Regions from separate parts of the Streptomyces sp. NPDC058683 genome, predicted to be linked through region 1. Evidence: riboswitches for the same ligand, from Rfam matches in the RefSeq annotation. Region 1 holds a riboswitch; each other region holds the start of a gene.
The links. Region 1 has a riboswitch for cyclic di-AMP ahead of ACFWXC_RS41570 (M23 family metallopeptidase). Riboswitches for the same ligand answer to the same signal wherever they lie in the genome.

Region 1 (10,341 bases):
CGAGTTCCTTTACGGCGAGACATCATCACGACAAAGCACGTCAGCCGGAATGGGGCGTTCCGCGAACCTGGTCGTGCCCTTGTCTGAGCGGAGCAGACCCGTTGTGCGGCGCCCGGGTGCCGCGCCGCTACCGCATTTAGTTTCAGGCGATACCGTATTGGTTGAAGTAGTCTGGCCCCATGGCCGCCGACCTTCCTGCCCGAACCACCGCCTCGCGTGCGACGGATCGCCCCGGGGACACCTCGCCGTTCGCTCTCGGCCTGCTTCTGCGCCGGGCGCACTGGCACGCGGCCGCGGTGATGGGGGAGGCGCTGCGGCCGTTCGGCATCGAGCTGCGGCACTTCGCGGTGCTGATCGTGCTCGTCAATCAGGGGCCCACGGTGCAGCGGGACCTGGCGGCGGCGACGGGGACGGACAAGGCCGGCATCATGCGGGTCGTGGATGACCTGGAACGGAAGGGCCTGGCCGTACGGAAGGCCGTTCCGGGGGACCGGCGGGTCCGGGAGGTGGAGATCACGCCTCAGGGACTGGAACTCTTCGACGCCGTCCATGTGGCGGCGGAGCCGCTCGCCGGACGCCTTGCCGCCGAACTGGGTTCCGACGAGGTGGAGCAGCTGAGGGATCTGCTGACCCGGTTTGCCCATCCCGCGGACGACGAGGGATAAGCGCCCCGGCGCCCGCCTGATCTCGGGCGACCCCTGGGACGAGCCCGAGTGCGGTCCGCCTCCGGTGCGCAGCGCCACGACGCACTCGGTGTCCCGCGCGAGGACCTGGAGGCCAGTCAGCGGGCCGCCTCCGCCTGAGCCGCCCCCGATGGTCCGACGTCGGCATGTCGTGCCGCGGCGGTGTGCCGAAGGGCTGCACAGCTGTCCGCAGATGGCGTGGGCGAAGTTCCACCGGACCGTCGCGGAGGTCCTGTCGCCCCCGGACGAACTCGTCCTCTTCTGCGGCATGTCGATCGGGCACGAGGACGTCACGGTGGACTACTCCCGTACGGGCCGGGCGCCGCTCGGCGAGACGGTCACGTTCGTCGACGGCCTCTGACGCCGCCGCCCCTCCGTGGCCGACGAGGGGACGGTTCGTTGCCCCGCCCACGTAACCATTCGGATGTCATATTTCTGTACATAACCCCTGCGAAAGGCATGCCATGAAGATCGCAGTCATCGGCGGTACCGGACTGATCGGATCGCAGGTCGTCAAGGATCTGACCGCCGCCGGGCACGAGGCCGTACCGCACTCGAAGTCCACCGGCGTCGACATCATCGGCGGCCGGGGACTGGACGAGGCACTGGCGGGAGCCGACGTCGTCGTCAACCTGACGAACTCCCCGACCTTCGACGAGGCCTCCCCGGCCTTCTTCCAGACCTCGATGGACAACCTCCTGGCCGCGGCCCGCAAGACCGGCACAGGCCACGTCGTCATCCTCTCGATCGTCGGCGTGGACCAGGTGCCGGAGCTGGACTACTACCGGGCCAAGACGCTCCAGGAGCACCTGCTCGCGGACGGGCGGGTCCCCTACTCGATCGTCCGGGCGACGCAGTTCATGGAGTTCATGGACGCCGTCATGTCCTGGACCTCCGACGCCGACACCGTCCGGCTGCCCGCCACGCCCATCCAGCCCATCGCCGCCGGGGACGTGGCCGCGGCGGTCGCGGAGGTCGCCGCGGGCGCTCCGCTCAACGGCATCCGCAACATCGCCGGCCCCGACGTCTTCACCCTGGACGAGCTGGGCCGGCTCACGCTGTCCCGCAAGGGCGACAACCGCACCGTCGTCACCGACCCCACCGCCGGCATGTTCGCCGCGGTCAAGGGCGACGTCCTCACCGACGAGGACGCCCACCTCGCCCCTACCCACTACACCGACTGGCTCTCCTGATCCGCTCTCGCGCTCTGGGGCCCTCCCGGTGGAGGTGGTCGTCGAGAACGCGCGCCGGCTGGTCGCCACCGGGGGGCTCCTGCCGCCGGGTGTCGCTGCGCTCCCGTTGCCGGCACATCCGGCCCATCCGGCGCGGCCGTGCCGCCGGGGCCCAGCCCAGCCCGGCCCGGGTTCTCGGCCTGCTCTCCCGGTCCCGTATCTCAGCCCGCGTTGAGCTCCGTCAGCTCGCCGAGCGGCAGCGTGTGCTGGGTGTGCAGGACCTTCGCGCGCAGGTAGCGGACGTTGTGCGCGGTGCGGAAGACGCCGGTCGGGACGCGGTCGCGGACGGTGACACCGAGGCCGCGCAGCTGCTCCGCCTTGTCGGGGTTGTTGGAGAGCAGGTCGAGCTCGGTGACGCCGAGAGCGGCCAGCATCTGGGCGGCGGCGGTGTAGTCGCGGCCGTCCTCGGGGAGGCCGAGGGCGGCGTTCGCCTCGTAGGTGTCGAGGCCCTGGTCCTGGAGGGCGTAGGCGTCGAGCTTGTTGTAGAGGCCGATGCCGCGTCCCTCCTGGCGCAGGTAGAGCAGGATGCCGCCGCGCTCCGCGATGCGCTCGACGGCCTCGCGCAGCTGGGGTCCGCAGTCGCAGCGGGCCGAGCCGAAGACGTCGCCGGTCAGGCACTCGGAGTGCAGCCGGACCAGCGGGAGCGTGCCGGGGGCGGGATCGCCCAGGACGACGGCCACATGTTCCTGGCCGTCGGTGAGGCCATGGAAAGTGACGACTTCGGCGTCGACGCTGTAGCCGTCGGTGAAACGCAGCGGAACCCGGACGCGGGCGCGCTGGGTGGCGGCGGGGAAGTCGGGCATCGGGTTCTCCTGTGTCCGGGTGGAGGACGGTAGCGGCCTCTGCTTCAGATTTGAAGCAGATCCACGGCTGGAACCCTATCCATGTTTTAAATTTGAAGCAACAGGATTTCGCGGGAATATCCACGAGGTCTCACGGCGGGCCGAGGTCTTACGAGGAGCCGGAACACGGCGACGACCGCCGCCGCCAGGGAACCTCGTCGGAGGTCGGCCGCGGGGTCGTCGCGTCACCCTCCAGCGCCCGCGCGATCACCGAGCTGATCTCCTCCAGCTGCTCCACCTGCTCGTCGGAGAGGTGATCGAAGACCGCCGCCCGCACGGTCTCCACATGCCCCGGCGCCGTGCGCTCCAGCACCGCCATACCCTCGTCCGTCAGGATCGCGAAGCTGCTCCGCTTGTCCCACTGGCAGTCCTCGCGCCGGAGCAGCCCGTCCTTCTCCAGCCGCGTCACGGCGTACGTCAGCCGGCTCCGGGTGATCTTCGCCTTCTGGGCGAGGTCGGTCATGCGCAGCTTGCGCTCCGGCTCCTCGGAGAGGTTGGCGAGGATGCCGTAGTAAAGGTGCGGCATGCCGGCGTCCTGCTGGAGCTGCCGGTCGATCGCATCCTCCAGGAGGTTCGTCGCCGCCATGTAGGCGCGCCAGGCGCGCTGCTCCTTCGGCGTCAGCCAGCGAGTCGTCATGCGGCCAGTGTAGGTTTGTTTCAAACTTTAACCAAGCCTGCCCGTCGCCCTCGGGAGTGAGCACGTCCGATGCCGTACCCCTACGTCCTGCTGTCCGCCGCCGTCTCCCTCGACGGCTACCTCGACGACACCGGCCCCGACCGCCTGCTGCTCTCGTCCCCGGCCGACTTCGACCGCGTCGACGAGGTGCGGGCCTCCGTCGACGCGATCCTGATCGGCGCCGGCACCATCCGCGCGGACAACCCGCGGCTCCTGGTCAACGACGCCGGGCGGCGCGCGGCCCGGACCGCCGCGGGCAAGCCCGAGTACCCCCTCAAGGTCACGGTCACCGCGACCGGCGACCTCGACCCGGACGCGAAGTTCTGGCACACCGGCGGCGAGAAGGTCGTGTACACGACGGAGGCGGGCGCGGCGCGGATCCGCGGCCTCGGTATCGCCGCGGACGTCGTCTCCCTCGGCGCCGGTCTCGACTGGCCCGCGCTGCTGACGGACCTGCACGAGGAGCGGGCGGTCGGCCGGCTGATGGTCGAGGGCGGCGGCACCGTCCACACCCAGCTTCTCCAGCAGGGCCTGGCCGACGAACTCCAGCTGGTCCTGGCCCCGCTCTTCGTGGGCGACCCGAAGGCACCGCGCCTGTTCGGCCCGGGCGGGTACCAGGCCGGGCGGCTGCGGCTCCTGGAGAGCCGCCGTATCGAGGACGTCGTCCTGATGCGGTACGAGCCCACCGCGCCCGGCGCGGGTGCGGTGGCGTCCGCCGCGGACCGGCACTGGCTGCGCCTCGCCTGCGGGCTGGCGGCCGACTGCCCGCCCTCCCGGACCGCGTTCAGCGTCGGCGCGGTGGTGGTCGCGGCCGACGGCACGGAACTGGCCCGCGGCCACTCCCGGGAGGCCGGCGACTCCGTCGTCCACGCGGAGGAGGCGGCCCTGGCCAAGATCCCCCCGGCCGATCCCCGGCTGGCCACGGCCACCGTCTACACCAGCCTCGAACCCTGCACCCACCGCGCGTCCCGGCCGCGCCCCTGCGCCGAGCTGATCCTCCGGGCCGGGGTACGGCGGGTGGTGACGGCGTGGCGCGAGCCGGACACCTTCGTGGCGGCGGCCGACGGGACGGGGATGCTGCGGGAGGCGGGGGTGGCGGTGCTGGTGCTGGGCGAGTACGAGGACCTGGCGAAGACCCCGAACGCGCACCTGCTCGGCTGACCTCTCTTAACCCGTGTGACTCTCCCCCTTCCGATGGCGTATGCTGGTGTCACCGACGCGGGGTGGAGCAGCTCGGTAGCTCGCTGGGCTCATAACCCAGAGGTCGCAGGTTCAAATCCTGTCCCCGCTACTGAAGAATCAGGGCCGGAATCCAAGAACGAGGATTCCGGCCCTGAGTCATTTACCGTCACCTACCGGGTCATATCCCGGCACGTGTCCCTCATCACATCCGTCCGCACTCATCCGCCCGGCCCACACCGCTCGCCCCCGCACACTTGCAGCCGCAAACCTGGACGGACACGCATTGGACACCTGGGACATATGGGGAGTCGTACCGTGGCCCCTGGAGAGGCGCAGGAGGACGGGTCCGCAGCCGTCCGCACCCTGGCCCGCTTCCTGCCGGCCCTGCTGATCGTCGCCGGCGTCTGCTACGACATCCTCACCCCACAGGCCTTCACGGCGGTCCCGTTCTTCACGGCCGCCCCGCTGATCGCCGCGCCCCTCTCCTCGCTGCGCACCACCGTCCTGACCGGCCTCACGTCCTTCCTCGCCGCCTACGCCGTGCACGCCCGCTTCGGCTTCGGCCCGAACGTCGACACGGTCACCGAGGTCCTCACCGTGGTCACCGTCGCCGCCCTCGCCGTCGGCATCAACCGGGTCGTGCGCCTCGGCGACCAGCGCCTCGCCTCCGCCCGCGAGATCGCCGAGGCCGCCCAGCGGGCGGTCCTGCCCGAGCCCGCCGAGCGGATCGGCGGCTTCGAGATCGCGGCCCGCTACGAGGCGGCCCAGGAGGGCACCTTCATCGGCGGCGACCTGTACGCCGTCCAGGACACCCCGTACGGCGTACGGCTGATCGTCGGCGACGTCCGCGGCAAGGGCATGGGCGCGGTCGCCGCCGTCGCCGTGCTCATCGGCGCGTTCCGGGAGGCCGCCGAGCAGGAGGCCACGCTGGAGGCGGTGGCGGGGCGGCTGGAGCGGGCGCTGGCCCGCGAGGGCGTCCGGCGCGGCGGCCTCGAGGCGGTCGAGGGGTTCACCACCGCCGTACTCGTCGAACTCCCGCACGGCGACGGCGCGATCCGGGTCGTCAACCGCGGCCATCCGCCGCCCCTGCTGGTGTACGGCGACGGCGAGGTGCGCCCGGTACGGGTGCCCGAGGCCGCGCTGCCGCTCGGGATGGGCGAGTTGGGGGCCTGGCCGGACCGGGCCGCCGAGTACGCGTTCCCGAGCGGGGCCACGCTGCTGCTGTACACCGACGGCCTCTCCGAGGCGCGGGACGCGCACGGCCGGTTCTACGACCCCGAGCGGCGGCTGACCGGCCGTGTCGTCACCGCCCCCGGCGCGCTGCTGGCCCGGCTCGCGGCCGAGGTGCGCCGGCACACCGGCGGCGGCATGACGGACGACATGGCGCTGCTGGCCGTACGGCGGCCCTGAGCGCGATCACGCGGCCGTTCTGGGGATTGTCACCCTCGGTGCACGGACGACCGCCCTCCGCGTAACGGCTGAGTCACCATCAAAACGCCTGTGACTCCTGAGCTGGACAGAACGCAGGGTCAAGTCGACCGTTTTTGACCGTTCATGGCAGGTAAGTCCATGCTTTGAAAGCTTAATGATCAAGGAGAACAGCTTGGAATCTGACAGCCGGGTCTATTAACGTTCGATAACGCAGCGCGGTCGTCCCAGCCGTCACCCGCGACGGCTCCGCGCGCACGCGCCGAATCCCGCAAGGGAACCGGGGAACCACCACCTTGGGGTGAATCGCACGGCTGCCGCCGGGTACGAAACGGCCGGTATACGCGCGTAGGAGACCTTCCCGCTCCGAACCCGTCAGCTAACCCGGTAGGCAGCGGAAGGAAAGGAGTGCGCCCGCGTGGCGTCCAACCCGCCTGCTCCGACAGCTCCGTTCGTGCCCAGCCAGCGTCAACCCGAGACCTTCGGCTACGGCGGCTACCGCACCGACGAGGGCCCCTGGGAGGAGTGGAACCCCACCGAGGAGTCCCTCGCCCCGGTACGCGGCCGGCACCGGGTCGCCAAGCAGCGCGGCGGCGGGCTCGCCCGCAGCTCCACGGTCCTCGGCGTAGGCGTCATCGCCGCCGTCGGCGCGGGCGGCATGGCCAGCGCCAACACCGGCAAGCCGCCGGTCTCCATCTCGCTGCCCGACCTGCCGTCGTCCGTCGACTCCCTGCTCGGCGAGGACGGCGGCCACCAGGTCACCCAGACCGCGCTCAGCAGCGTCACCACGACGCCCGCCACCGACGCGGACTCCTCCGACTCCTCGGCCGACGCCGGTGAGGCGCTGCGCAGCCGGATCATCGCCCAGGCCGAGCAGCAGCAGACCCAGCTCGACGTCAAGGCCACCGCCAAGGCCGTGGCCGCCGCCGACAAGGCGGTCTCCGACGCGGAGGCCAAGGCGGAGAAGGCGGCGGCCGCCAAGGCCGCCGACGCCAAGGAGCAGGCACAGGCCGCCGAGAAGGCACAGGCCGAGCAGCAGCGGCTCGCCGCGCTGGCCAAGCAGTACACGCTGCCGGTCGTCTCCTACACGATCACCGGCACCTTCGGGCAGGCCGGCTCGATGTGGGCCTCCGGCTACCACACCGGCCTCGACTTCGCCGCTCCCACCGGCACGCTGATCAAGGCCGTGCACAGCGGCACCGTCACGGAGGCCGGCTGGGCCGGCTCGTACGGCTACCGCACCATCCTCACCCTCGACGACGGCACCGAGCTGTGGTTCTGTCACCAGTCCTCGATCGGCGTCAAGGTCGGCCAGAAGGTCGCCACCGGTGACGTCATCGGCCGCGTCGGCGCCACCGGCAACGTCACCGGCCCGCACCTCCACCTGGAGGTCCACCCCGGCGGTCAGGCCACCGGCATCGACCCGATGACCTGGCTGCGCGGCAAGGGCCTCAACCCCTGACGGACCCCACTGATCCCCGGCGGCCCTGACGACAACCCCCCGACGTCAGGGCTGCCGGTTCGGTGTACCCGCGGTACCCCGGTGCATTCCGCTTTTACGAGAACTTCGCGTTGCGTCGGCATGGGCGCACCGGCAGCCGGTGTTGAACTGAGGCATGACCCCTTCTTCCGGTTCTTCCGCTTCCCGTTCCCTCCGTAAGCTCGGCGCCTCCGACCTGGAGGTCTTTCCGCTCTGCCTGGGCGGCAACGTCTTCGGCTGGACCGCCGACGAGGCCGCCTCCTTCGCCGTCCTCGACGCGTACACGGCCGCCGGCGGCAACTTCGTGGACACCGCCGACTCGTACACGGCCTGGATCGAGGGCCACAAGGGCGGCGAGTCCGAGACCGTCATCGGCAAGTGGGTCAAGGCGCGCGGCAACCGCGACGACGTCGTGATCGCGACGAAGGTCAGCCAGCACCCCGACTACCCGGGCCTGTCGGGCGCCAACATCAAGGCCGCCGCCGACGCGTCCCTGCGCCGCCTGGACACCGACTACATCGACCTGTATTACACCCACTTCGACAAGCCCGAGATCCCGGTCGAGGAGATCATCGGCGCCCTGGACGAACTGGTGCGGGCGGGCAAGGTCCGGCACATCGCCGCGTCCAACATCACCGCCGAGCGGCTCCAGGAGTCCCTGGACCTCTCCGACCGCGAGGGCCTCGCCCGGTACGTCGCCCTCCAGCCCCACTACAACCTGGTCTCCCGCGACACCTACGAGGGCCCCCTCCAGGACCTGGCCTCCCGCACCGGCCTCGCGGCGGTCCCGTACTTCGCCCTGGCCGCCGGCTTCCTCACCGGCAAGTACCGCCCGGGCACGACGGTCGACAGCGCCCGCGCGGGCCGCGCGGCCCAGTACCTGGAGACCGAGCGGGGTCAGAAGGTGCTGACCGCCCTGGACGAGATCGCCGAGGCCCACTCCGCCCCGGTCCCCACGGTCGCCCTGGCCTGGCTGGCGGCCCAGCCCACCGTCACGGCCCCCATCGCCTCGGCCCGCGCCCTGGAACAGCTCCCGGCCCTGCTGGGCGTGGCGGACCTGGAGCTGACGGACCAGGAGCTGACCCGGCTCACGGCGGCCTCCGCCTGACGCCCGCTTTTCCCGCTAACCCCGGTACGGGTTGTAGGACGGATACGGCACCGCCGCCCCGTACCACCCCGGTGCCCCGTAGGCCGGTGGCGCGTAGCCCGGCCAGCCGTTCGGGGCGGCGGTGCGGGCCGCGTAGTCGAGGGCGGGGCGGACCAGCTCACGTCGGCTGCGCAGCTCCGTCAGCAGGTGCCGTTCCCGCTCCACGAAGTCGGCGCCCGCCCGCCCCCGCTGCCCCCGGCGCCGCAGCAGGGCGAGCGTCGTCGCGTACGCCTCGTACTCGGCGACCGCCCGCCCGGCCGGCTTGCCGAAGTGGTACGCGGCGTACTCCCTGGCCATCTGCCGCGCCCGCATCGACCCCAGGACGAACGGCTCGGCCGCCCCCAGCCACCCGGCGTACACGTACGCCGGCAGCTCCTCCCGCACGGTCCGCAGCTCCCGCTGCCGCGTCCAGATCGCCAGCCAGGTCAGCAGCCCGAACACCGGCACCATGAACATGCCGTACACGGCGAAGAACCCGTACTGCCCGAACGTCGACGACCCGTTCCAGAACGCGTGCATGCTCATCGCGAGCAGCAGTCCGGCGAGCGGTACGAGCACGCGCCGCACCCGCTGCCGTTCCCCGGAGAACGCGGCGATGCCGAACCCGATGCCGGTGAGGACGGTGAACAGGGGGTGCGCGAAGGGGGACATGACGATGCGCACGAAGAACGTCGCGGCGGTGACGGAGGCGATGCCGGTGTCGCCGCTCAGCTGGTCGGTCCCGAAGGCCGTACCGAGGTAGAGGATGTTCTCGGTGAACGCGAACCCGGTGGCGGTGACCCCGGCTATCACCACCCCGTCGACGATCCCGGTGAAGTCCCGTCTGCGGAACAGGAAGACCAGGAGCACGGCCGCGGCCTTGGCGGACTCCTCGACGATCGGCGCTATCACGGTCGCCCCGAGCGTGTCCGCGCTGCTCGGATCCGCCGTCGCCGTCGCTATCCACCGCGTCGCGAAGCTGTTGGCGACGATCGCTATCAGCGCGGCCGCACACGCCCCCCAGGCGAACGCGAACAGCAGGTTCCGCCAGGGCCCGGGCTGGACCCGGTCGAGCCAGCGGAACGCGCCTATGAGCAGCGGCACGGGCAGCACCGCCAGGCCGAGCCCGACCAGAAAGCCCTCCGTGCCCGTCTGCTCCCGCACCAGCGCGAGGATGACCAGGCCGGAGAGGGCGAGCAGGGTGCTCAGCGCCCCGTACCGCACCCAGCGCCGCTGCCACCAGCGGGGATGCCGCAGCCCGGCGCCGGTGGGGTCCGGGGGGTACGACGGATACGGCGGGTACGGCGGCGGAAAGGTGGCCACGGCATCGACCCTAACGAGGTGACTCCAGTCGGTGCTGATCGCCCTGCTGCACCGGATGCTGTACGCGACGGAAGAGCAGATCGTTCACCACATGTCCCTTGTCCAGCCCCTGCCCCTCGAAACGGGTCAGCGGCCGGTACCCGGGACGTGTCGCGAAACCGCCCTCGGCCTGGGTGTTCTCGAACGCCGGGTGCGCGTCGAGCACTTCGAGCATCTGCTCGGCGTACGGCTCCCAGTCCGTCGCACAGTGCACGATCGCTCCCGGCCTGAGCCGGGTCGCGGCGAGGTCGAGGAACTCGGGCTGGATCAGCCGCCGCTTGTGGTGCCGCTTCTTGGGCCAGGGGTCCGGGAAGTACACCCGCAGCCCGT
Region 2 (10,341 bases), on a different contig from region 1:
GCCACCGCGACCGGCGGCAGCACGGCGAGGCGCATCAGCTGAGGCCGTATGTGGGTCTCGGGCAGCGCGGGAACGGGTCGGGCGACCGGACGTCCGTGCCGACCGCCCTCACGGCGGTCGGCGCGGGCGGCCGGTGCACGGAGGTGAGACATCTGCGTCCTCGTACTGTCCGTCGGGCCTGAATTGCTCGCGCGTGCCGCGCGAGGTGGGCATGCGCCATCGCGGTGCCGGCCGAGGGGACCGCAAAAGAATTCGGCCCCGTGTCGCCCGACGGACACTCACAGTAGTCGCCAACGCATCATGCGCGGTGGGCAGTTGACAAAGTCCCCCGGAGATGGTCCTGCTCTGGTATGAGCTGTCGCACGAAAGACCGATAACCCCCTCGCCACCTCACTCCTGAACGGCCAACGACCGATCTGAGCTGCTCAAAAACGGTCACAAGAAGAAAGGGGGGACCGGAGCGACCGGCACACCGCGCCCTCGCCGGTCGTCGGTCCGCACGCCCACGGCAGGCCCGGCGGGACGACCCATTGGCCTGCCGCACCCTCGCCATCACCCCCCAGAACATCACCCACGGTGACCTCTTTCCCCTCGGCCGCCGTGTGTCCTCGTCCGCGGAGGGCCGTCGAGCCGGTCCACGTCCGTCCCCGCCGCGGCCACGGCCCGCGTCCGGTCCGGGCGGCTCAGGACGTCCGCGCTGTCGACGAACTGGTCCACCGCGCCGACGGTCGGCAGCTCCCGTATGCCGGGGGCCTTGATCCGGGCGACGAGGGCCCGGGTGAAGCGGTCGGCGCGCAGCACCCGGAAGGGCCGGGAGTGGTACGGGCGGGTGGCCGGGTCGACCCGGTCGGTGAGCTCCAGTTCGTTGTGCAGATGGGCGACGATCTCGTACGCGTGCGCCAGGTGCCGTTCGCGGGCGTGCCAGTCCGTGGCGGCGAGAGCGGCGGTGAGCACGGGGGCGAGCCGAGGGGCCGCGGGGGTCCGGGCGAAGGCGCTGCCGAGCCACTTGCCGTAGGGCGGGTAGCGCCGGTCCATCAGGAGGCAGAGCCGCATGAGGTCGCGGACCAGGCGGGCGGCCTCGACGGCGGAGCCGAGTTCGTCGCCGACCTCGCCGCAGCGGCCGACGAAGGCCTCCTCCTGGGCGATGCGCTGCCACTGGCAGGCGAGTACATGGAGCCAGAGGTCATGGGGGTACCAGCCCAGGGCGGCCCGGGCCGGGGAGAGAGTGTGGAGGCCGTCGTGGAACACGGCGCCGGCGGTGACCTCGGCGAGAAGCTGGGTCGGGGTGGCGAGCCAGTCCGCCGGAGTGACACCGGAGGCCGGGTCGAAGCCGAGGACGGCGCGGAACCAGGAGGAGACACCGGTCACTTCGACCCGGTGGTGCACGCGGCCGTCGGTGACCCGCATGACCCGGATGTCGCGGTCCCCCGTGGCGGCGAAGTGGGTGGGCCAGCCGTGGAAGGTCTTCGGAAGGTGTTCGGCGAGCACATGTCTGATCCGCCCACCGTAGCGGGACACGTCGTGGGGGTGCAGGAAGAGCTGGAGGCGCGGGCCCCACTCGTGGTCGGCGGAACGTTCGGTGTCGTAACCGAGGACTTCGGAGCCCGGGCCGACCCGGGCCGCCGAGTGCGGAACGCCGGGGGCGGCCTCCTCCAGCAGCGAGCGTACGGCCTCGGTGTAGAAACGCCGGGACAGCTCAAGTCCCGGTAAAAAAGCAGGGGTTGGCATATGTGCGTGACTCATGCCGATGCCCCTGCCCAGGTTGTGCAGGGGCATGCACGCCACTTTCACGTCACCGTCACACCGGCGGCGCCGTCACTTCACAAGATCGTCCGCGTCCGGGGTCACCGCTTCGCCGGCCAGGCCGAGGTCCTGCGGCCCGGCCTCGCTGCGCGGCTGGACGGCAGGGCGCCACGGCCGGGCGATCGGCGCCGACACCTCGCGCCACCACGGTTCGGCGGGCAGCTTCCCGGACGGCTCGAAGGGCTCACCGGGTCGCGGCAGCGCCACGCCCTGGCCCGCCCCGTCGCCGGCGTCCTTGGTCCACTCCCCCGGCTCGGCCCAGGGGTGCGGGGCGAGGTTGAAGGTGCCCCAGTGGATCGGCAGCAGCACCCCGTGCGGGCCACCGCCCTGCAGGTCGAGGTGGGCCCGCATGCCCTCCTCGGGCGTCATGTGTATGTCGGGCCAGAACTCGCTGTACGCACCGATCTGGATCATCGTCACGTCGAACGGCCCGTGGTCGGCGCCGATGTCCTTGAAACCCTCGAAGTAGCCGGTGTCACCGCTGTGGTAGACACGGTGCCGCTCGCCCGCGACGACCCAGGACGCCCACAGGGTGTGCTGGGTGTTGCGCAGTCCCCGGCCGCAGAAGTGACGGGCGGGGGTGGCCGTCAGGGTGAGCCCGCCGACCTTGGTCTCCTCGTGCCAGTCCAGCTCGCGCAGCCGGTCGGCGGGGACGCCCCAGTGTTCGAGGTGGGCGCCGACGCCGAGCGGCACGGCGAAGACGGTGTCCGTGCCGGCCAGCGCCTTGATGGTGGGCAGGTCGAGGTGGTCGTAGTGGTCGTGCGAGATGACCACCACGTCGACCGGGCCGAGCGTGGCCAGCGGCAGCGGTACCGGGTGCAGCCGCTTGGGCCCGGCGAACGGGAACGGGGAGCAGCGCTCACCCCAGACGGGGTCGAACAGGACCCGGTGCCCGTCGATCTCCACGAGCACACTGGAGTGCCCCATCCAGGTCACCCGCAGCCCGCTCGCGGCGGGCCGGGCGAGGTCGGCGACCGTGGTGGCGTGCACCGGGACGGTGCCCCGGGGAGCGCGGCGGACGCGCTGCTCCTTCTCGAAGTAGATCTTCGCGAAGTTCAGCATCGAGCCCGAGGGGCGGGTGCGGGCGGTACCGCCGGGGTTCTGGAAGACACCGTCCTTGAAGTGCGGTGAGCCCTGGATGCGGGCCATGCGTGCGCCGCTGGGGTCCACGCCGAAGGCAGCGGGCCGCAGCTCGCGGAGCCCGGAGCTCAGGGAACGCAAACGGGACACGGTACCTCCAGTGGTGTGGCCGAGGTACTCCATTATGGTCGGCCCCTCGGGTGGTCGGCGTTGACACCCTGCCGCCCAGCTCCGGATACTGACCCACTGTTCAGTAGCACCCTCTTTCACGAACCTCTCGGGAGCCACTATGGCCGCTCCACTGATGTCTCTCGTCTGGACCGACCACGTCACCGGCCGGCAGGGTTTCCTGGTCGTCGACCGGCTGGTGCGGGGCGTGGCCAGCGGCGGCCTGCGGATGCGGCCGGGCTGCACCCTGGAGGAGGTCACCGGGCTGGCGCGCGGCATGACGATGAAGGAGGCCCTGCACTACCACCCCGAGGGCCGCTACATCCCCCTGGGCGGCGCCAAGGGGGGCATCGACTGCGATCCGCAGGACCCGGGGTCGTACGCCCTGCTGGTCCGCTATCTGCGTGCCATGCGGCCGTATGTCGAGAGCTTCTGGACCACCGGCGAGGACCTCGGACTCACCCAGGACCTGGTGGACCGGGCGGCCGTCGAGGCGGGGCTGGTCTCCTCGATCCAGGCCGTGTATCCGCTGCTGGACGACGAGGCGGCGGCCCGGCGGCGGCTGGCGGACGCCTTCGCCATCGAGGTGGACGGGATCGGTCTCGACGAGCTGGTCGGCGGCTGCGGGGTCGCCGAGTCGGCGCTGACGGCCCTGGACCGGGCCGGGGTGCCGTACCTGGGGACGCGGGTCGCGGTGCAGGGGCTGGGCACGATGGGCGGGGCCACGGCGCGTTTCCTCGCCCGCGCGGGGCTCACGGTGGTGGCCGTCGCCGACGTCAAGGGCACGATCGCCAACCCGGCGGGCCTGGACGTCGAGGCGCTGCTGCGCGCGCGGGACGCGTACGGCACCGTCGACCGCGCGGTGCTGCGCCCCGGCGATCTCGAGCTGCCGGGCGACGCCTGGCTGTCCGCCGACGCGGAGGTGCTGGTGCCGGCGGCGGTGTCCTACGCCGTCGACACGGCCAACGAGCACCTGGTCACCGCCCGCTGGATCGTGGAGGCGGCCAACATGCCCGTGCTGCCCGAGGCGGAGGAGCGGCTCGCGGCGCGCGGGGTGACCGTGCTGCCGGACGTGGTGGTCAACTCGGGTACCAACGCCTGGTGGTGGTGGACCCTGTTCGGCGACATCGGCCCGGACGCGGACGAGGCGTTCGCCCACACCCGCCGCTCGATGCGGGCCCTGGTGGAGCTGATGCTGGATCGCGCGGAGTCCGACGGCACGACCCCGCGCGCCGCGTCCCACGCGCTGGTGGGCGACCGGCTGCCGGTGATCACGGAACGGTTCGGCTGGTACCGCTGAGGGGACGGGTGCTCAGCGGCGCCCGCGCCCTGAAGCGAGGCCACGAGGTTCGGCGGGAAGGCGCCGTGCTTACGGCTGTGCGTCGCGGGTGAGGACGACGGCGTAGCGGCACTCGGCGTCCGTGGTGTTGGCGAAGACACGCTCGGCGGGCGGGCCGAGTTCGACGGTGTCGCCGGCGTCGAGTTCGTGGACCGTGTCGCCGTCGTGGAAGGTCAGACGGCCGTCGAGGACCCAGACGAGCTGTCGTACGAAGGCGAAGGCGGCGGCCGGGTAGGGCACCCGGGCCCCGGCGGGCAGGCGGATCTCGGCGATCTCCGCCGGAAAGCGCGGGCCGGTGATCTGGCGGCGCCGGTAGCCGGTGCCGGGGTCGCGCCACTCGGCCGCCTCGGCGCCGCGCCGCACTCCCGCGGTCTCGGCCATGGCGTCCTGGCCGCCTTCGGCGAGAGCGAGCAGGGACGCGACGCTCAGCTGGAACGCGGCGGACAGCTTGCCGAGGACGACGGCGGTGGGACTGCTCTCGCCGCGTTCGATCCGGCTGATCATCGCCGCGGAGACACCGGAGGCGTCCGCGAGCTGCGCCAGGGTCCAGCGACGGCGTTCCCGCTCGGTGCGGACTCGGGCCGCGATCCGTGCCGCCAAGGAGTCCGCCGACGGATCTACTATGTTGGACATGAATCCAATATACGAGAGAGGCGGGACGGTGACGATCCGCCCGGCCCGCCCCGGTGACACGGAGGCCGTGCGGGCGATCCGCAACCACGCGATCGAGCACTCGACGGCGCTGTGGACCGAGACCCCGCAGTCTCCCGCCGAGGGAGCGGCCTGGCTCGCCATCCATCTGGCGCGCGGCTCGGCGTTCGTGGCCGAAGTGGCGGCCGAAGTGGCGGGCGAGGCGGCGGGCGAGGTGGCCGGATTCGCGGTGTACGGGCCATGGCGGGAGCTGGACGGCTACCGGCACACCGTGGAGGACTCGGTCTACGTCCGCGAGGACCGGCACGGGCTCGGCATCGGCTCGGCGCTGCTGGGCGCTCTCATCACCGCGGCGCGCGCGGCCGGCCACCACGTCGTGATCGCGGGCATCGAGGCGGAGAACACCGCGTCGGTCCGGCTGCACCAGCGGTTCGGCTTCGAGCACGCCGGCACGGTCCGGGAGGTGGGCACCAAGTTCGGCCGCTGGCTGGACCTCACGCTCATGCGGCTGCCGCTGGCCTGACGCGGCGACGCGCGCGGGGTACGACCGATTAGGGTGACCGCGTGGCGAGAGTGCGGTTGAGCGTGGCCGAGCGGCGGGAGGAACTGCTGCGGGCCGCCATCGAGCAGATCGAGGCGCGGGGCGTGGCGGCGATACGGATCGCCGATGTCGCCTCGGCCCTCGGGGTGAGCAACGCGCTGGTGCTGTACCACTTCTCCACGAAGGAGAAGCTGGTCTCCGCCGCCTTCTCCTACGCCGCCGAGGACGACCTGGCGCATCTGCGCAAGCTGCTGGGCCGAGGTACGTCGGCGTCCCGCCGGCTGCGGGCGGCGGTGCGCTGGTACGCGCCGACCGGGCAGGCCAAGGGCTGGCGGCTGTGGATCGAGGGCTGGGCGGTGGCGCTGCGCGAGCCCGCCCTGCGGGAGGTCACCAAGAGGCTGGACCAGCAGTGGAAGGCGGCGATCGCGGAGGTCATCGCCGAAGGGGTGGCCGCGGGCGAGTTCCGGTGCCCCGACCCCACGGCCGCGGCGCTGCGGCTGACCGCCCTGCTCGACGGGCTCGCGGTCCAGCTCACCTCGTACCCGGGCGCCCTGTCGCGCTCCCGGGCGCAGGAGTGGGTCGACGAGGCGCTGGCGCGCGAACTGGGGCTTCCCGAGGAGCAGTAAGGGGCGGCTCGCCAGGGTGCCGCCCCTTACGCGTTCTTGCCGCCCTCAAGCCACGGAAGCGATCCGCATCTTGATGTCGTCCGGGGAGAGCGCCCCCTTGGCCGTCACGTGGTCGCCCGACGACTCGCCGCGCAGCCGTCGTCCGATCCACGGCACCAGGTACTCACGGGCCCAGTGCACGTCGTCGCGGCGGACCTCCAGGGTGCCGCGGGGCGGCAGTGGCGGCCACGGCTGGTCCGGGTCGGCCGGCACCTCGACGCCGAGCACCTGACCGGCCCGCAGCGCCACGCGCGTGTGCCCCTCGGGAGACAGGTGCAGCCGGTCGCCGTCCCAGGCCCGCCGGTCCTGCACGGTCTTCAGGGACCAGAGGTCGAGGACCGGGCAGCCGTACCGGTCGGCGACGGCCCGGACATGGCCGTTGTAGGTGGCGATCTTGCCGCGCAGATGCTTGAGGACGGGCACGCCCCGGGTGTCGAACCCGGTGGTCACCAGAACCGTGCCGACGGCCTCGGTCAGTTGGGCCACGGCCCGCTCGAACCGCTCGGCCACCTCGTCGGGGTCGGTGCCGGGGCGGATGATGTCGTTGCCGCCGGCGCAGAAGGAGACCAGGTCCGGGGCGAGTTCCAGGGCCTGCGGCACCTGGTCCGCCACGACCTGGTCGAGCAGCTTCCCGCGCACCGCGAGGTTGGTGTACTCGAAGTCGCCCTCGGGCTGCCGGTCCGACAGCAGTACCGCGAACCGGTCCGCCCAGCCGACGAACGCCCCGTCGGGGCCGGGGTCGCCGACGCCCTCGGTGAAGCTGTCCCCCACCGCCACGTACGACCCGATCACTGATGCATTGTCACTCTTCGAATCGTCTGCCACGTCGGACCATGATTCACCTTCAACTGTGACCTACGCGACCGTAATAAGGGGTTGACTAGCGGTGAGATAAGACACTTGTAAATACTCGGCCAAGCCAGGAATAAGCCTCTGAGCAGTGGCGTTGAAGCGTCGATCGCCCGAAGGCCGGACCCGGGGATCGGGGGTCCGGCCTTCGGAGTGCGTGTCAGATCAGTGGGCGTACCGGGTCAGCCGACGGCGACGCCCTTCGAGCGGAGGTAGCCGACGGGGTCGATGTCCGAGCCGTAGTCGGGGGTGGTCCGGATCTCGAAGTGGAGGTGCGGGCCGGTCACGTTGCCGGTGGCACCGGAGAGGCCGACCTGCTGGCCCGCGGTCACGGTCTGGCCGACCGAGACGGAGAGCGCGGAGAGGTGGCCGTACTGCGCGTAGTAGCCGTCGGCGAGCCTGATGACGACCTGGTTGCCGTAGGCACCGCCCCAGCCCGCCGTGACGACCGTGCCTTCGCCGACGGCCTTGACCGGGGTGCCGGTCGGGACGACGAAGTCGACGCCGGTGTGGTAGCCGCTGGACCACATGCTGCCGGCCACGTGGTAGCCGGTGCCGATGGTGCCACCGGTGACCGGGAGGGTGAAACCGGAGGCGGTCGTCGTCGGCGCGTCCGAGGAGGAGGCCGTGTCCGAGGGCGACGAGGAGGGGGCGGAGGACTGCGAGTCGGACCGCGCGTGGGACCGCGTCCCGGACCGGGAGTCCGAGCTCGGGGTGTCCGTCGTCGCGGCGTGGCGGCCGCCGAGCGTGAGCTTGAGGCCGGGGTGGATCAGCGAGGGGTTGTCGCCGACGGCCTGCCGGTTGTCGGCGTAGAGCCGGTGCCAGCCGCCCTTGACGTCGTGCTCGCGGGCGATCTTCGAGAGATAGTCGCCGGGCACCACCGTGTAGACGCGGCGCGCGGAATCACCGGTGCCGGAATCCTGAACGGCGGACTGCTGAGCGGCGGCCTTTCGCACAGCCGTCTTCTCGACGGTCGACAGCGACTGGGTGGCCTTTTCGGAAACGGACTGCGAGGTGGCCGCGTGGGCGCCGGTGGCCCCCATGAGCGGCAGAGCCAGCGCGGCGCCACCAGTTCCGGCGACGGCCATCGAACGGGTGAAACGCTGGGACTTGGGGCGGCGGTGCTTACCCTTCGCGGGCATGACGCATTCCTCTCCGGCGCCTGCGAGGTGAGCTGTCGGGTTCGGGCTGGAGCTGCCCGGCCACGCGGGAAGGCGTGGCTACACCCCTAGCCGTCCCGGGAACCGGAACAGGCGGTCATACCTGGTGGGTCCCCCGCTCCTGCCAGGCACGGGTGAGTGTGTGTGGGGACTCCGGGCGGCGGCAGGATTCGGCGTTCCGTCCGGATGCGTGGCGAACGTAAGCGAGTAGGGCGCGCGTAAACAAGCGGCATATTCCCTCTGTCCGAGTTTCGCTTGATCCGTTACGGGAATCCCCGGTCACCCTCCGTGAATTCCACCCTTCCGCGCTTTCCTGATCCCCTTGAAAAGCAGGGGAATTACGTGAACATGACGCGCGACGGACGGTCACGAATATGACGCTCCTCACGCACGTCACGCCACGTCCCCTTATTCCGCACCGAGTTGCAATGAAGGCACCAAATCGGTCAGAAGGCTCAGATGCGACGCAGCCGGAGAACCGTCGCATCCAGGTCGCCGCGCAGCTCGGTGCGCAGCCCGTGGTGCAGCAGAACGGCACCTCGATGCACTTCGCCCGTTTCGCGGCATTCGTACGACGCCGCCGGGTCGAGGCCCTGCAAGCGGAGCGCCGGCATCGGCTCGCCGTAGCTCTGCGCCTGGAGCCAGGCGAGGACCACGGTCTCGTCGCCGAGCGTGTACTGCACGGCGCTGAGCCCGCCGGTCGGCGGCCGCAGCCGGAACTGGTCGCCGCGCTGCACCAGGGGCCGGATGTCCTTGTAGAGCTCCACCCAGCGGCCGGCCTCGGCGAGCTCCTCCTCGGTCCACTGCGAGAGGTCGCCGCCGACCCCGAGCGCCCCGGCCATAGAGCTGACGAAGCGGAAACGCAGGCTGCTGACCCGGCCGTTGAGCTGGTGGTTCGGGCTGTCGGTGACCCAGGCGGACATCACCCGGGCCGGGTGGATCTGGCTGAAGCCGTGCTGGATGGCGAGCCGGTCCAGCGGGTCGGTGTTGTCGGAGGTCCACACCTCGTCGGTGCGGCTCATGATGCCGAGGTCGATCCGGCCGCCACCGCCGGAGCAGGACTCGATGGCGACGCCCGGGTGGGCCGCCCGGATCCGGTCGAGCAGGGCGTAGAGCCCACGGACGTGGTCGACCCACAGCCGCTGCGGGTACGGCTCGCCGGGCCAGCCCGCGTCCGTGAAGCAGCGGTTGAAGTCCCACTTGACGTAGTCGATCGGGGCGCTGGACAGAAGGGTGTCCAGCTGCTCCCAGAGGTACTCCTGGACGTCCTCGCGGGCGAGGTTGAGAACGAGCTGATTGCGCAGTTCCGTCCGCTTTCGTCCCTGCTGGTACTGCACCCAGTCGGGGTGTGCGCGGTACAGGTCGCTGTCCGCGTTGACCATCTCGGGCTCGACCCAGATGCCGAACTGCATGCCGAGGGCGTGCACGTAGTCCGCGAGGGGCTTGAGTCCCTTGGGGAAGCGGTCCGGGTTGGGCGTCCAGTCGCCGAGGCCCGCGCGGTCGCTGGTGCGGGCGCCGAACCAGCCGTCGTCGACCACGAACAGCTCGACACCGATCGCGGCGGCCCGCCGGGCGAGGGTGGCCTGCTGCTCCTCGGAGATGTCGAAGGTGGTGGCCTCCCAGGAGTTGAACAGCACCGGCCGGTCCTGCTCGGCGTCCGGGATGACGTACGCCCGCTGGTAGGCGTGCCAGGCGCGGCTCGCCCCGCCGAAGCCGCCGTCGGTCCACAGGCCCGCGAAGACCGGGCTGGTGTACGACTCGCCCTCGGCCAGCATCAGCAGGCCCGAGTCGTCGTAGCCGGCGCCGCCGGTGATCTGCACGCGCGCGTCGGGGAGTTGGGCGACGGCGATCCGCCAGGAGCCGGACCAGCCGAGGGCACAGCCCCAGACCTCGCCGCGCTCCTCGGTGGCGTCGGTGTCGAGGGCGACCCAGGGCAGGTGCTGGTGGCTGGTGTGGCCGCGGCGGCTGCCGATCACCTTCTCGCCGTAGGTGAGAGGCGCGCTGGTGAGGCGGGACTCGGCGGCCCAGCGGCCGTGCAGCTGGGAGAGCCGCCAGCCCTCGCGGTCGGGGAGCGTCCAGGCGGCG
Region 3 (10,341 bases), on a different contig from region 1:
CGATGCTCATCCGCACGGTCACGTCCGCCGGCACGACGATCTTCAGCCGGCCCGCCCCCACCTCGGCGGCCGTCGACACCGTCTGTCCCCGGCCGACGCGTATACGGGTCAGGTCGAGCGTGGCGACGCCCGTCCCGAGGTCGTACGTCGGCGACACCTCCGCCGCCGTGGCCGGGGTCCAGCTCTCGCGCGTCCAGTGGGTGCTGATGTCGGACGGCAGGGCCGTCGCCGCCGCGAGCAGGCCCGCCGTGACGAGCGCCAGGAACAGTGAGCCGGCCCCCGTGCGTCCCAGGAACGAGCTGACCGCCGTACCCAGGCCGAACACGATCAGCGCGCCGGCCAGACCGGCCTGGAGGCTGGTGCCCAGCGGATGCGTGTCCCATGTCAGGCCCGTGCCCAGGCCGGCCGCCAGCAGGGCGAACAGGAAGATCCAGCCGCCGATCCAGCGCGGTCCGCGCGGTCTCGGGGGCGCGCTCTGCCGGGCACGTATGTCCTGGCCGTGGACCCACGGGGTGCTCAGCCGGAAGTCGAGTCCCGGGACGTCCCGGCCGCGGGCGTCGCCGGGGCCCCACAGATAGCCGGTGCCCCCGACATGCGTGCCGTCCTTGACGATCGGGTCGCGCCACCACGACGGGTAGGTGATCGAGATCGGCGGTGCCTGGGCCTCGGGAGGGGCGTCGGCCACCGCCTGCGCGGCCAGCGGGTCGGGGTCCGGGGCGCCCCGCCGCCGCGACCAGTACCCGGCGCCCGCCAGCAGAACGGAGAGGACGACGGCGAACGCCAGCACCCCGCCGTTCCTGATCATCGTCAGCAGCACTCCGCAGCCGACCAGCGCGAACAGCACGGCCGCCAGGGCCTGCCCGTCGACCCGGCCGGTCAGCAGCTTGCGGACCTCGTTCTCCTCCTCGTCCTCGTAGGGCACGAAGAGCCAGGCGAAGCCGTAGAAGAGGAGACCGATGCCGCCGGTCGCGGCCAGCACGGCCAGGGTGATGCGGAAGATCACCGGGTCCAGGTCGGTATGGCGCCCGAGCCCCGCGCACACGCCCGCGATCATCTTGTGCCGGCGGTCGCGCCGGAACCGGGGGAGCGCCTCGGCGACCGCTTCCGCGCCGGTGGCGTCGCCCTCCGTCCCGGTGGCCCCCGTCCCGCCCGCCTCCGTCGCGGCGGGCGCGGCATCCGACGGCCCGGGGCCCGGGGCGGGCCGCGGGCCGGGGCCGGGTCCCGGACCCGTCGCGGCGTGCTCGTGATCAGTCATGAGTCAATGGTGACGGCCGAGCCGCCGCAACGGCAGTCGGGATGACCCTGGCCGAACCCTGAAATCGGCCCCGAAGCCGAGCCGGGAAGCGTTCGAACCGGGCCTCGGCGACGGACTTGGGCCGATCGCCGCCGGAGGTTCCGGCACTCGCCGCGGAGAAATCCGAAGATCAGGGGAGTCTCGGGGGCCGACCCTGATGCCCGGGGACTCCCGGCGTGTGAACATCGATGGCATGCCGGAAGCCGCAGCAGCGCCCCTCGACGACCCGCGGCCGCCGCGCAAGCTCTACCGCAGCAGCGACGGCCGTTGGCTCGGTGGGGTGGCGCGGGGGCTCGCCGGGCATCTCGGCCTGCCCGTCGTGTGGGTGCGGCTCGTCTTCGTCGGCCTGTTCATGGCCAACGGCCTCGGCGCACTGCTGTATGCCGCGTTCTGGTTCTTCGTACCCCTCGGCCTGGGCGGCGTCGGCGGTCAGAAGCCGCCCTCCCTGGTCACCACCGAGACCTCGGCGGACGGCCGCCGCAGACTCGTCGCCCGCAGACCCGACAGAGGCCAGATCGCGGCGCTGCTCCTCATGGTCGTCGTGTCCATAGTGTTCGTGGGCAGCGTCAACCTCACCAGCGGCGCCAAGGCCTATCTCCTGCCCGCGGTCCTGGTCGCCGCCGGCGTGGCGCTCGTCTGGCGCCAGGCGGACAACGCCCGCCGGGCCCGCTGGGTCGAGGTCGGCAGCCGGCGCCGCACGCTCTCGCTGCTGCGCGCGGGCGTCGGCGTCCTGCTCGTCACCGCGGGCGTCTCGGGCGTCTTCGTCATGCAGGGCTCCGCCGCGCACATCGGGGCGGTGCTCCAGGCCTCGCTCGCCGTGCTCGTCGGCATCACGCTGCTCGCCGGGCCGTATCTCGTGCGGATGACCCAGGACCTCTCCGAGGAGCGGCTGATGCGCATCCGCGCCCAGGAGCGCGCCGAGGTCGCCGCCCATGTCCACGACTCCGTGCTGCACACCCTGACCCTGATCCAGCGCAACGCGGAGAACGCGAACGAGGTGCGCCGCCTCGCCCGCGCCCAGGAGCGTGACCTGCGCACCTGGCTCTACAAGCCCGAGGGCAGCGGCAAGGAGGAGGCCGACGAGCCCGCCACCCTCGCCGAAGCGGTCCGGCGCAACGCCGCGGAGGTCGAGGACAAGCACGGCGTCCCCATCGAGGTCGTGGTGGTCGGCGACTGCCCGCTCGACGAACGGACGGGCGCGCAGATGCAGGCCGCGCGCGAGGCGATGGTCAACGCCGCCAAGTACGGTGGCGAGGGCGGCGCCGTCCAGGTCTACGCCGAAGCCGAGGGCAGGACGGTCTTCGTGTCCGTCCGCGACCGCGGTCCCGGCTTCGACCCCGACTCGATACCCGCCGACCGCATGGGTGTCAGAGAATCGATCATCGGCCGCATGGAGCGGCACGGCGGCACGGCACGGCTGCGGTCCGTGCCGGGCGGCGGCACAGAGGTCGAGCTGGAGATGGAGAGGGCGGAGAAGACGTCATGAGCGACGCGACCGAGGCGAACGGCCCGGCGGAAGGCACGGAGCAGGCCGGGCGCCGGGTGCGCGTGGTCCTCGTCGACGACCACCGGATGTTCCGTACCGGTGTCCAGGCGGAGATCGGCCAGACCGAGCAGACCGGCGTCGAGGTGGTCGGCGAGGCCGCCGACGTCGACCAGGCGGTCTCGGTGATCACCGCGACCCGGCCCGAGGTGGTCCTCCTCGATGTGCACCTGCCGGGCGGCGGCGGGGTCGAAGTGCTGCGCCGGTGCGCCTCGCTGACGGCGGACGCCGAACGGCCGGTGCGCTTCCTCGCGCTGTCCGTGTCGGACGCCGCCGAGGACGTGATCGGCGTGATCCGCGGCGGCGCCCGCGGCTATGTCACCAAGACGATCACCGGCACCGACCTGGTCGACTCGATCTTCCGGGTACAGGAGGGCGACGCCGTCTTCTCCCCGCGGCTGGCCGGGTTCGTCCTGGACGCCTTCGCCTCCACCGACGCCCCGCCGGTCGACGAGGACCTCGACCGTCTCACCCAGCGCGAGCGCGAGGTCCTGCGCCTGATCGCGCGCGGCTACGCCTACAAGGAGATCGCCAAGCAGCTGTTCATCTCCGTCAAGACGGTCGAGTCCCATGTGTCGGCGGTGCTGCGGAAGCTGCAACTGTCGAACCGGCACGAGCTGACCCGCTGGGCGACCGCGCGCCGCCTGGTCTGAGGCGGCGCCGGGGCGGCTCGGCTGCCCGCCGAGGCCGGGCCGACGGGGTTCACGCGACCCGCGTCGCCCCGGCGAACGGCATCTCGTCGATGGGGGCGATCCGTACCGGCGCCGACGGATTGGGGGCGTGGATCATCTGGCCGTTTCCGATGTAGATGCCGACGTGACTGATGCCCGAGTAGAAGAACACCAGGTCGCCCGGCTGGAGTTCGGAGCGGGAGACGCGGCGGCCGGCGTTGATCTGGGCGTAGGTGGTGCGGGGGATGGAGACGCCGGCGGCGCGGTAGGCGGCCTGGGCGAGTCCCGAGCAGTCGAAGGCGTCGGGGCCGGTCGCGCCCCAGACGTAGGGGCTGCCGAGCTTGGCGTAGGCGTACGCCACGGCGGCCGCGGCACGGGAGTCGGAGGCCGTGGCGCCGCCCGGGGCCAGGGTGGCGCGGGCCCCGGTGGCCGAGCGGGACGCGCGTGACGAGGCACCGTCCCCCGTGACCGCCGCCCGCTGCTGGGGCGAGAGCCCGTCCAGCAGCCGCCGGGCCTCGTCGAGCTTGCCGGTGACCGTGGTCTTCTGCTGCTTCAGCTCGGCCTGCCGGGACCTCAGCGAGGCCAGCTCGACGTGCGCCGCGCCGCGCAACTGCTCGATCTCCCGCAGCTGCCTGCGCACCCGCGCCACCGCGCCGGCCTGCGCGGCACCGGCCCGTTCGGCGAACGCGGCGTTGTCCAGATAGCGGTCGGGATCGCTGGAGAGCGCCAGCTGCCAGGCCGGATCGATACCGCCGTCGCGGTACTGCGCGGCCGCTGCCAGACCGAGAGCGTCCCGCGCGGAGTTGAGCTTCTCCTGCTTGCGGGCGGTCTCGTCCTGGAGCGCCTTGAGCCGTCGCTCGGCCGTGTCGGCCTTCTCCTTCGCTCCGTCGTACTTCTCGGTGGCCGCCTCGGCCTCCTGGTACAGCTGGTCCACCTTGGCCTTCACCTGCGACGGTGTCAGTTGCGGCTCGGCGTGCCCGGTCCCTTCGAAGCCCGTCGCGGTGGCCGCGCCCGCCAGGGCGAGGGTGGCGGCCGTGCGGGCCGTATTGCCGCTGAGCGAGCGCTGTCGGGGCTTGCGGTGCGCTGCCACCTGGACTGGTCACGTCCTTTCGTACGACCGCCGTGTCGTCCGTACGCACACCAGGGGGAGCACGCATACGTCCGCGGGGGTGCGGATTGCGCGTCCGGCGGCGGCCCGCACAGGGGAGCGGGCCGCCGCCGGACTTTCTCGGCGGTGGTGTCCGACTGCCGCCCCTGGCCCGGGCGGCGGTGGGGAGTCGGCCACCTGGGGGAGGACGCTAGGCCGGAGTGTGTCGGCCTGGTAACGCGATGCGCGGAATTGGTGTGACCGGATCGTTACCCGACGGTATGTGACCGGGATTCCGGTCCGGAGCCGTCGGCTTCACGGGGCGGGATGACCGAAGCGGCGGTTCCGGGGCGAGCGGGGTGCGCGGGGTGCTATGGGGTGCATATATGCGATGCCGTGCGGGCGGGTGCGGGCGGACGGCGGCGGGCGCCGAGGGAGGGGCCGGTGCCCGGCGCTCCAGGGGACCCTGATTAGGCTCCGGGGCCATGGGCGTACTCATCCATCTCTTCGTCGGCCTGCACATCATCGGCATCGCCGCGCTCCTCGGCGGTTTCCTCACCCAGATGAAGGCGATGGGCCAGGGCACCGCCCGGTTCGTCCCCGGGATGCTGCACGGCGCGTTCACCATGCTCGCGACCGGTGTGATCCTGGTCGGCCTCAACGAGGCCGACGACCACCACGTCAACACCGTCAAGATCGGCGTGAAGCTCGCGCTGCTGATCGTGATCCTCGGGCTCGTCTACGTGAAACGGGACGACGAGAAGGTGGAGAAGGGTGTCTTCGGCCTGGTGGGCCTGCTGACCATGGTGAACATCTTCATCGCCGTGCTGTGGACGTGACCCTCAGGAAGCGTTCCTGAGGGCGGCGCGGGTGGCCGCCACCGCGCCGGCGGCGACCGCCAGCCAGGCGGCCACCGCGACCCACACCAGTACCCGCCCCGGCCACCTCAGCCACGGGACGCCGACGGCGGCCGCGACCGACAGCATCGCCGCGGCCGTCATCCCCATCGGGAAGACCGTCGCCCAGCGGCGCACGTCGTAACGCGGCCGGGGGCGCGCCACCTCGGCGGCCAGCAGCCCGACGTACCAGGTCAGGGACAGGACGAGCAGCGCCACCGTCACCGTGCGCAGGACGCCCCGGTCGTCGTCGTTCCACAGGTACAGCCGGGCGCTGTCGGCGGCCAGCAGCTTCGCCCCGGCCAGTGCGGAGATCGCGAGCGCGCCGCCCGCGACCCAGTGGTCGCCCGGCCCCTCGGTCACCTGCCGCCACTCGAAATGCGCCACGGCGAACCCGTACAGCACCAGCCCCAGCCAGAACAGCACCAGCGCCGTGTGCGCGAGCCACGCGGTCGTCGCGGCCGCCGCCAGCGTCGCCCCCAGCACGGCAAGCCCCTGCGTGGCCACACAGGTCAGGAACACCGCACCGGGCATGTGCCGCTTCCAGTGCCGTACGACGAGGGCCAGCAACGGCGGCCACAGCACCGCCGACAGCGCCAGCAGGGCCTCGGCGAGGGTCTGCCGGCCGAGCGCCGAGAACCGGGTCCCCAGGACCGTCGTGGCCGCCACGGCCGTGAGCGCGCCCGGCGTCTCCGCCTCCGCCACCCACCGCCGACGGTCCTCCAGCAGCCGTACGAGGAACTGCGCGGCCAGCACCGCCCAGGCCACGCAGGCCAGCGCCAGCGCGACCCGGGAGACCGTCTCAGCCCCCGCCAGATGCAACGCCACCGACACGATGCCGGTGGCCATCACAGCGGCCCCGGCCGCCGGCGGGCGCTGCGCCCACCAGGCGTGAAGGGGTGAAATGCCGGACATGCCGCCGATGCTAGGGACCCTCACCCGCCGCGCGAGCGGGGCACGCGCGCGTGCGGCACGAAAAGCGCGCGTGTGCGCGCCTCTCAGGCCGGTCGCACCACGCTGTGGATGATCGACTCGCCCCCGTAGTAGATCGACTCCTCCCGGACGTACGCGCCGGGCTTCGGGGCGTGGATCATCATGCCGTTGCCGATGTAGATGCCGACGTGGGTGACGTCGTCGTAGAAGAAGACCAGATCGCCGGGGAGGGCGTCGGCGAGGGAGACGGTGGTGCCGGCGTTCACCTGGTCGTACGTGGTGCGCGGCAGGGAGACGCCCGCGGCCTTCCAGGCGGCCTGGGAGAGGCCGGAGCAGTCGTAGGAGCCGGGGCCGGTGGCGCCCCACACGTACGGCTTGCCGATCTGCGCGCGGGCGAAGGCGATCGCCTTGGCGGCCTTCGTCCCGTAGGAGGAGTCGGAGGAGTCGGAGGAGGACGACGAAGACGATGAAGACGACGACGATGTTGACGAGGAGCCGCTGGAGGCCGATGTCGACGAGGACGCCGCCTGCTGCTTAGCGAGTTCCGCCGCCTTGCGTGCCGCCGCCGCCCGCTGCTGCTTCTCGATCTCCGCCAGCCGTGCCTTCTCCTGGGCCGTCAGCTGCGACAGCAGCTCCCGTGCGGAGGTCAGCTTCGTCTGGACGGTGGTCTTGGCGGTCTTGAGGTCGTCCTGCGTCTCGGTGAGCGTCTCCAGGCTCTGGGCGGCCTCCTGCCGCTTCGCCATGGTCGCGGACTGCTGTGTGGTGTAGTCGTCGACCGCGTCCTTCTGGCGCGAGGTCAGCCGGGTCATCAGCTGCGTCTGGTCGAAGTAGTCCTGAGGACTGTCCGCGAGCAGGAAGGTCGCCGTGTCGGGCGCACTGGCCCCGGTCCGGTACTGGGCCGCGGCGAACGACCCCAGTTCCTCACGCGCCTTGTTGAGCCGGTCCGTGCGCTCGGCGACGTCGTCGAGCAGGGTGTCGACCTGCTTGCGCTGCTTGCCGGTCTTCTCCTTGGCCGCGTTGTACTTCTCGGTCGCCGACTCGGCCTGCCGGTAGAGGGCGTCGACCTTCTTCTCGACCTCCTCCAGGCTGGGCTTGCCGTCCTCGGGGGGTGCGGCGTTGGCCGTCTGGGAGAGCAGTGCCACGGAGGTGAGGGCGGCGGTGGCCAGGGCGGGGGTGCGTATGCCTGCTACGCGCGTTGCGGACGGACGTGACTTGCGGTGCGACGCCAACGGGGGCGACTCCTTCCGTGTTCCGCCTACCGAGTTAGCTGTCGGGTTCGGGCGGGTGGTTCGGAAGGGTTGCCCTACGGTCCGTTCCCCGGTGGGAAGTCGGGACCGATTCACCCCAAGGTCGGTGTGGGTCCCCGGTTCCGGATGCGCGGCGGCACCCTGGATTCGGCGGAGGCCGTGCGGCCCGGCGAGGTTCGCCGGTGGAGGTCGTACGGCCTGCCCGGCACGCTAACCAACTCGTGTGCCCTGTGTGAAGTTTGATGTGCGATATGCCCGATACATTTTCGTGACCTTGGTGTTGCGGATCGGTCGGATCGGTTGATCGGGGATGGTATGGGGTCACTTGTCCGGTGCGGTCGAGTGGTCCGCGTGCTCGACTGACGGGTGCGACCGTGCTCACGGTGTGTGATCGCTGACCGTGAGGGGCCGATTCCGGCAGGTGACCGGGGTGACTTTCCGGGGTGGGGACCGGTTGTCAGTGAGGCGCCCTAGACTCGGAGAGCGATGAGCAGCCTCTTTGACGACAGCTTCCTGGCGAGCCTCCAGCCCCCGCGCGGCCACGAGGAGGAACCCCCGCCGCCGCCCGAGGACGAGCACGTACCGGAGCCGATTCCGGACGATCTGTTCGGCGGGCAGTTCGACGCGCCCCCGGACCGGGACGCCTACTACCGCGACGGTGCCGCCCGCCCGGCCCTGGACCCGGCCGCGCTCCTGGAGGGGCTGAACGAGAACCAGCGGGCGGCCGTCGTGCACGCCGGCTCCCCGCTGCTGATCGTGGCCGGCGCCGGTTCCGGCAAGACGCGCGTGCTCACCCACCGCATCGCGCACCTGCTCGGCGCGCGCCAGGTGCACCCGGGGCAGATCCTCGCGATCACCTTCACCAACAAGGCCGCGGGCGAGATGAAGGAGCGCGTCGAGCACCTCGTCGGCCCGCGCGCGAACGCGATGTGGGTGATGACCTTCCACAGCGCGTGCGTGCGGATCCTGCGCAGGGAGAGCAAGAAGCTCGGCTTCACCTCCTCCTTCTCGATCTACGACGCGGCCGACTCCAAGCGCCTGATGGCACTGGTCTGCCGGGACCTGGACCTCGACCCCAAGCGCTTCCCGCCGAAGTCGTTCAGCGCCCAGGTCAGCAATCTCAAGAACGAGCTGGTCGACGAGGAGGACTTCGCCGCCCGGGCGAGTGACGGCTTCGAGAAGACCCTCGCCCAGGCCTACGCCATGTACCAGTCGCGGCTGCGCGAGGCGAACGCCCTCGACTTCGACGACCTGATCATGACGACGGTCAACCTGCTGCGCGCCTTCCCGGACGTCGCCGAGCACTACCGCCGCCGCTTCCGGCACGTCCTGGTCGACGAGTACCAGGACACCAACCACGCCCAGTACGCGCTCGTGCGCGAGCTGGTCGGCACCGGCGCGCACGAGGCGGACGTGCCGCCGGGCGAGCAGGACCTGCCGCCCGCCGAACTGTGCGTGGTGGGCGACGCCGACCAGTCGATCTACGCCTTCCGGGGCGCGACGATCCGCAACATCCTCCAGTTCGAGGAGGACTACCCGAACGCGACGACGATCCTCCTGGAGCAGAACTACCGCTCCACGCAGACGATCCTCTCCGCCGCCAACGCGGTCATCGAGCGCAACGAGTCCCGCCGCCCGAAGAACCTGTGGACCAACGCGGGCGCGGGCGCGCAGATCACCGGCTACGTCGCCGACACCGAGCACGACGAGGCGCAGTTCGTCGCCGACGAGATAGACCGTCTGACGGACGCGGGCGAGGCGAAGGCGGGCGACGTCGCCGTCTTCTACCGCACCAACGCGCAGTCCCGTGTCTTCGAGGAGATCTTCATCCGCGTCGGCCTGCCCTACAAGGTCGTCGGCGGTGTCCGCTTCTACGAGCGCAAGGAGGTCCGGGACGTCCTGGCCTACCTCCGGGTCCTCGCCAACCCCGAGGACTCCGTCCCGCTGCGCCGGATCCTGAACGTCCCCAAGCGCGGTATCGGCGACCGCGCGGAGGCGATGATCGACGCCCTCGCCCAGCGCGAGAAGATCAGCTTCCCCCAGGCGCTCAAGCGCGTGGACGAGGCGTACGGCATGGCCGCGCGGTCGACCAACGCGGTCAAGCGGTTCAACACGCTGATGGAGGACCTCCGTACGGTCGTGGAGTCCGGCGCCGGACCGGCCACCGTCCTGGAGGCGATCCTGGAACGCACCGGCTATCTCGCCGAGTTGCAGGCCTCCACCGACCCGCAGGACGAGACCCGGATCGAGAACCTCCAGGAGCTCGCCTCCGTGGCGCTGGAGTTCGAGCAGGAGTCCGGGGAGGGCGAGGCGCCGGCCGGGCTGTCCGCCTTCCTGGAGCGGGTGGCCCTGGTCGCCGACTCCGACCAGATCCCCGACGAGGACGAGGACGGCTCCGGCGTCATCACCTTGATGACCCTGCACACCGCCAAGGGCCTCGAGTTCCCGGTGGTCTTCCTGACCGGCATGGAGGACGGCGTCTTCCCGCACATGCGCGCGCTCGGCCAGACCAAGGAGCTGGAGGAGGAGCGGCGCCTCGCGTACGTCGGCATCACGCGCGCGCGGGAGCGGCTGTATCTCACGCGGTCGGCGATGCGCAGCGCCTGGGGGCAGCCGTCGTACAACCCGCCCTCGCGCTTCCTGGAGGAGATCCCGGCCGGGCATCTGGAG

Region 2: it holds a riboswitch for cyclic di-AMP, as region 1 does, so the genes downstream of both, ACFWXC_RS07985 (peptidoglycan DD-metalloendopeptidase family protein) here and ACFWXC_RS41570 (M23 family metallopeptidase) in region 1, are expected to answer to the same signal.
Region 3: it holds a riboswitch for cyclic di-AMP, as region 1 does, so the genes downstream of both, ACFWXC_RS21465 (NlpC/P60 family protein) here and ACFWXC_RS41570 (M23 family metallopeptidase) in region 1, are expected to answer to the same signal.

The regions. Positions count from the first base shown of each region.
Region 1 is NZ_JBHXSK010000052.1:57,353-67,693, forward strand. Features, by position in the region: gene ACFWXC_RS41530 (MarR family winged helix-turn-helix transcriptional regulator) at 180-665, shown strand; gene ACFWXC_RS41535 (hypothetical protein) at 877-1,044, shown strand; gene ACFWXC_RS41540 (SDR family oxidoreductase) at 1,148-1,876, shown strand; gene ribA (GTP cyclohydrolase II) at 2,077-2,718, opposite strand; gene ACFWXC_RS41550 (MarR family winged helix-turn-helix transcriptional regulator) at 2,867-3,394, opposite strand; gene ACFWXC_RS41555 (dihydrofolate reductase family protein) at 3,464-4,594, shown strand; tRNA gene ACFWXC_RS41560 (tRNA-Met) at 4,651-4,724, shown strand; gene ACFWXC_RS41565 (PP2C family protein-serine/threonine phosphatase) at 4,931-6,025, shown strand; cyclic di-AMP (ydaO/yuaA leader) riboswitch at 6,294-6,454, shown strand; gene ACFWXC_RS41570 (M23 family metallopeptidase) at 6,462-7,505, shown strand; gene ACFWXC_RS41575 (aldo/keto reductase) at 7,660-8,631, shown strand; gene ACFWXC_RS41580 (PrsW family intramembrane metalloprotease) at 8,647-9,972, opposite strand; gene trmB (tRNA (guanosine(46)-N7)-methyltransferase TrmB) at 9,983-10,341, opposite strand, start outside.
Region 2 is NZ_JBHXSK010000005.1:272,365-282,705, reverse strand. Features, by position in the region: gene ACFWXC_RS08025 (ATP-binding protein) at 1-152, opposite strand, end outside; gene ACFWXC_RS08020 (DUF4037 domain-containing protein) at 568-1,728, opposite strand; gene ACFWXC_RS08015 (MBL fold metallo-hydrolase) at 1,816-3,066, opposite strand; gene ACFWXC_RS08010 (Glu/Leu/Phe/Val dehydrogenase dimerization domain-containing protein) at 3,173-4,351, shown strand; gene ACFWXC_RS08005 (helix-turn-helix domain-containing protein) at 4,421-5,023, opposite strand; gene ACFWXC_RS08000 (GNAT family N-acetyltransferase) at 5,022-5,564, shown strand; gene ACFWXC_RS07995 (TetR/AcrR family transcriptional regulator) at 5,606-6,208, shown strand; gene ACFWXC_RS07990 (SGNH/GDSL hydrolase family protein) at 6,254-7,039, opposite strand; gene ACFWXC_RS07985 (peptidoglycan DD-metalloendopeptidase family protein) at 7,279-8,238, opposite strand; cyclic di-AMP (ydaO/yuaA leader) riboswitch at 8,243-8,403, opposite strand; gene ACFWXC_RS07980 (alpha-galactosidase) at 8,712-10,341, opposite strand, start outside.
Region 3 is NZ_JBHXSK010000018.1:138,601-148,941, forward strand. Features, by position in the region: gene ACFWXC_RS21435 (PspC domain-containing protein) at 1-1,255, opposite strand, end outside; gene ACFWXC_RS21440 (PspC domain-containing protein) at 1,488-2,780, shown strand; gene ACFWXC_RS21445 (LuxR C-terminal-related transcriptional regulator) at 2,777-3,490, shown strand; gene ACFWXC_RS21450 (NlpC/P60 family protein) at 3,540-4,598, opposite strand; gene ACFWXC_RS21455 (hypothetical protein) at 5,081-5,434, shown strand; gene ACFWXC_RS21460 (tellurite resistance/C4-dicarboxylate transporter family protein) at 5,438-6,406, opposite strand; gene ACFWXC_RS21465 (NlpC/P60 family protein) at 6,490-7,653, opposite strand; cyclic di-AMP (ydaO/yuaA leader) riboswitch at 7,662-7,834, opposite strand; gene pcrA (DNA helicase PcrA) at 8,158-10,341, shown strand, end outside.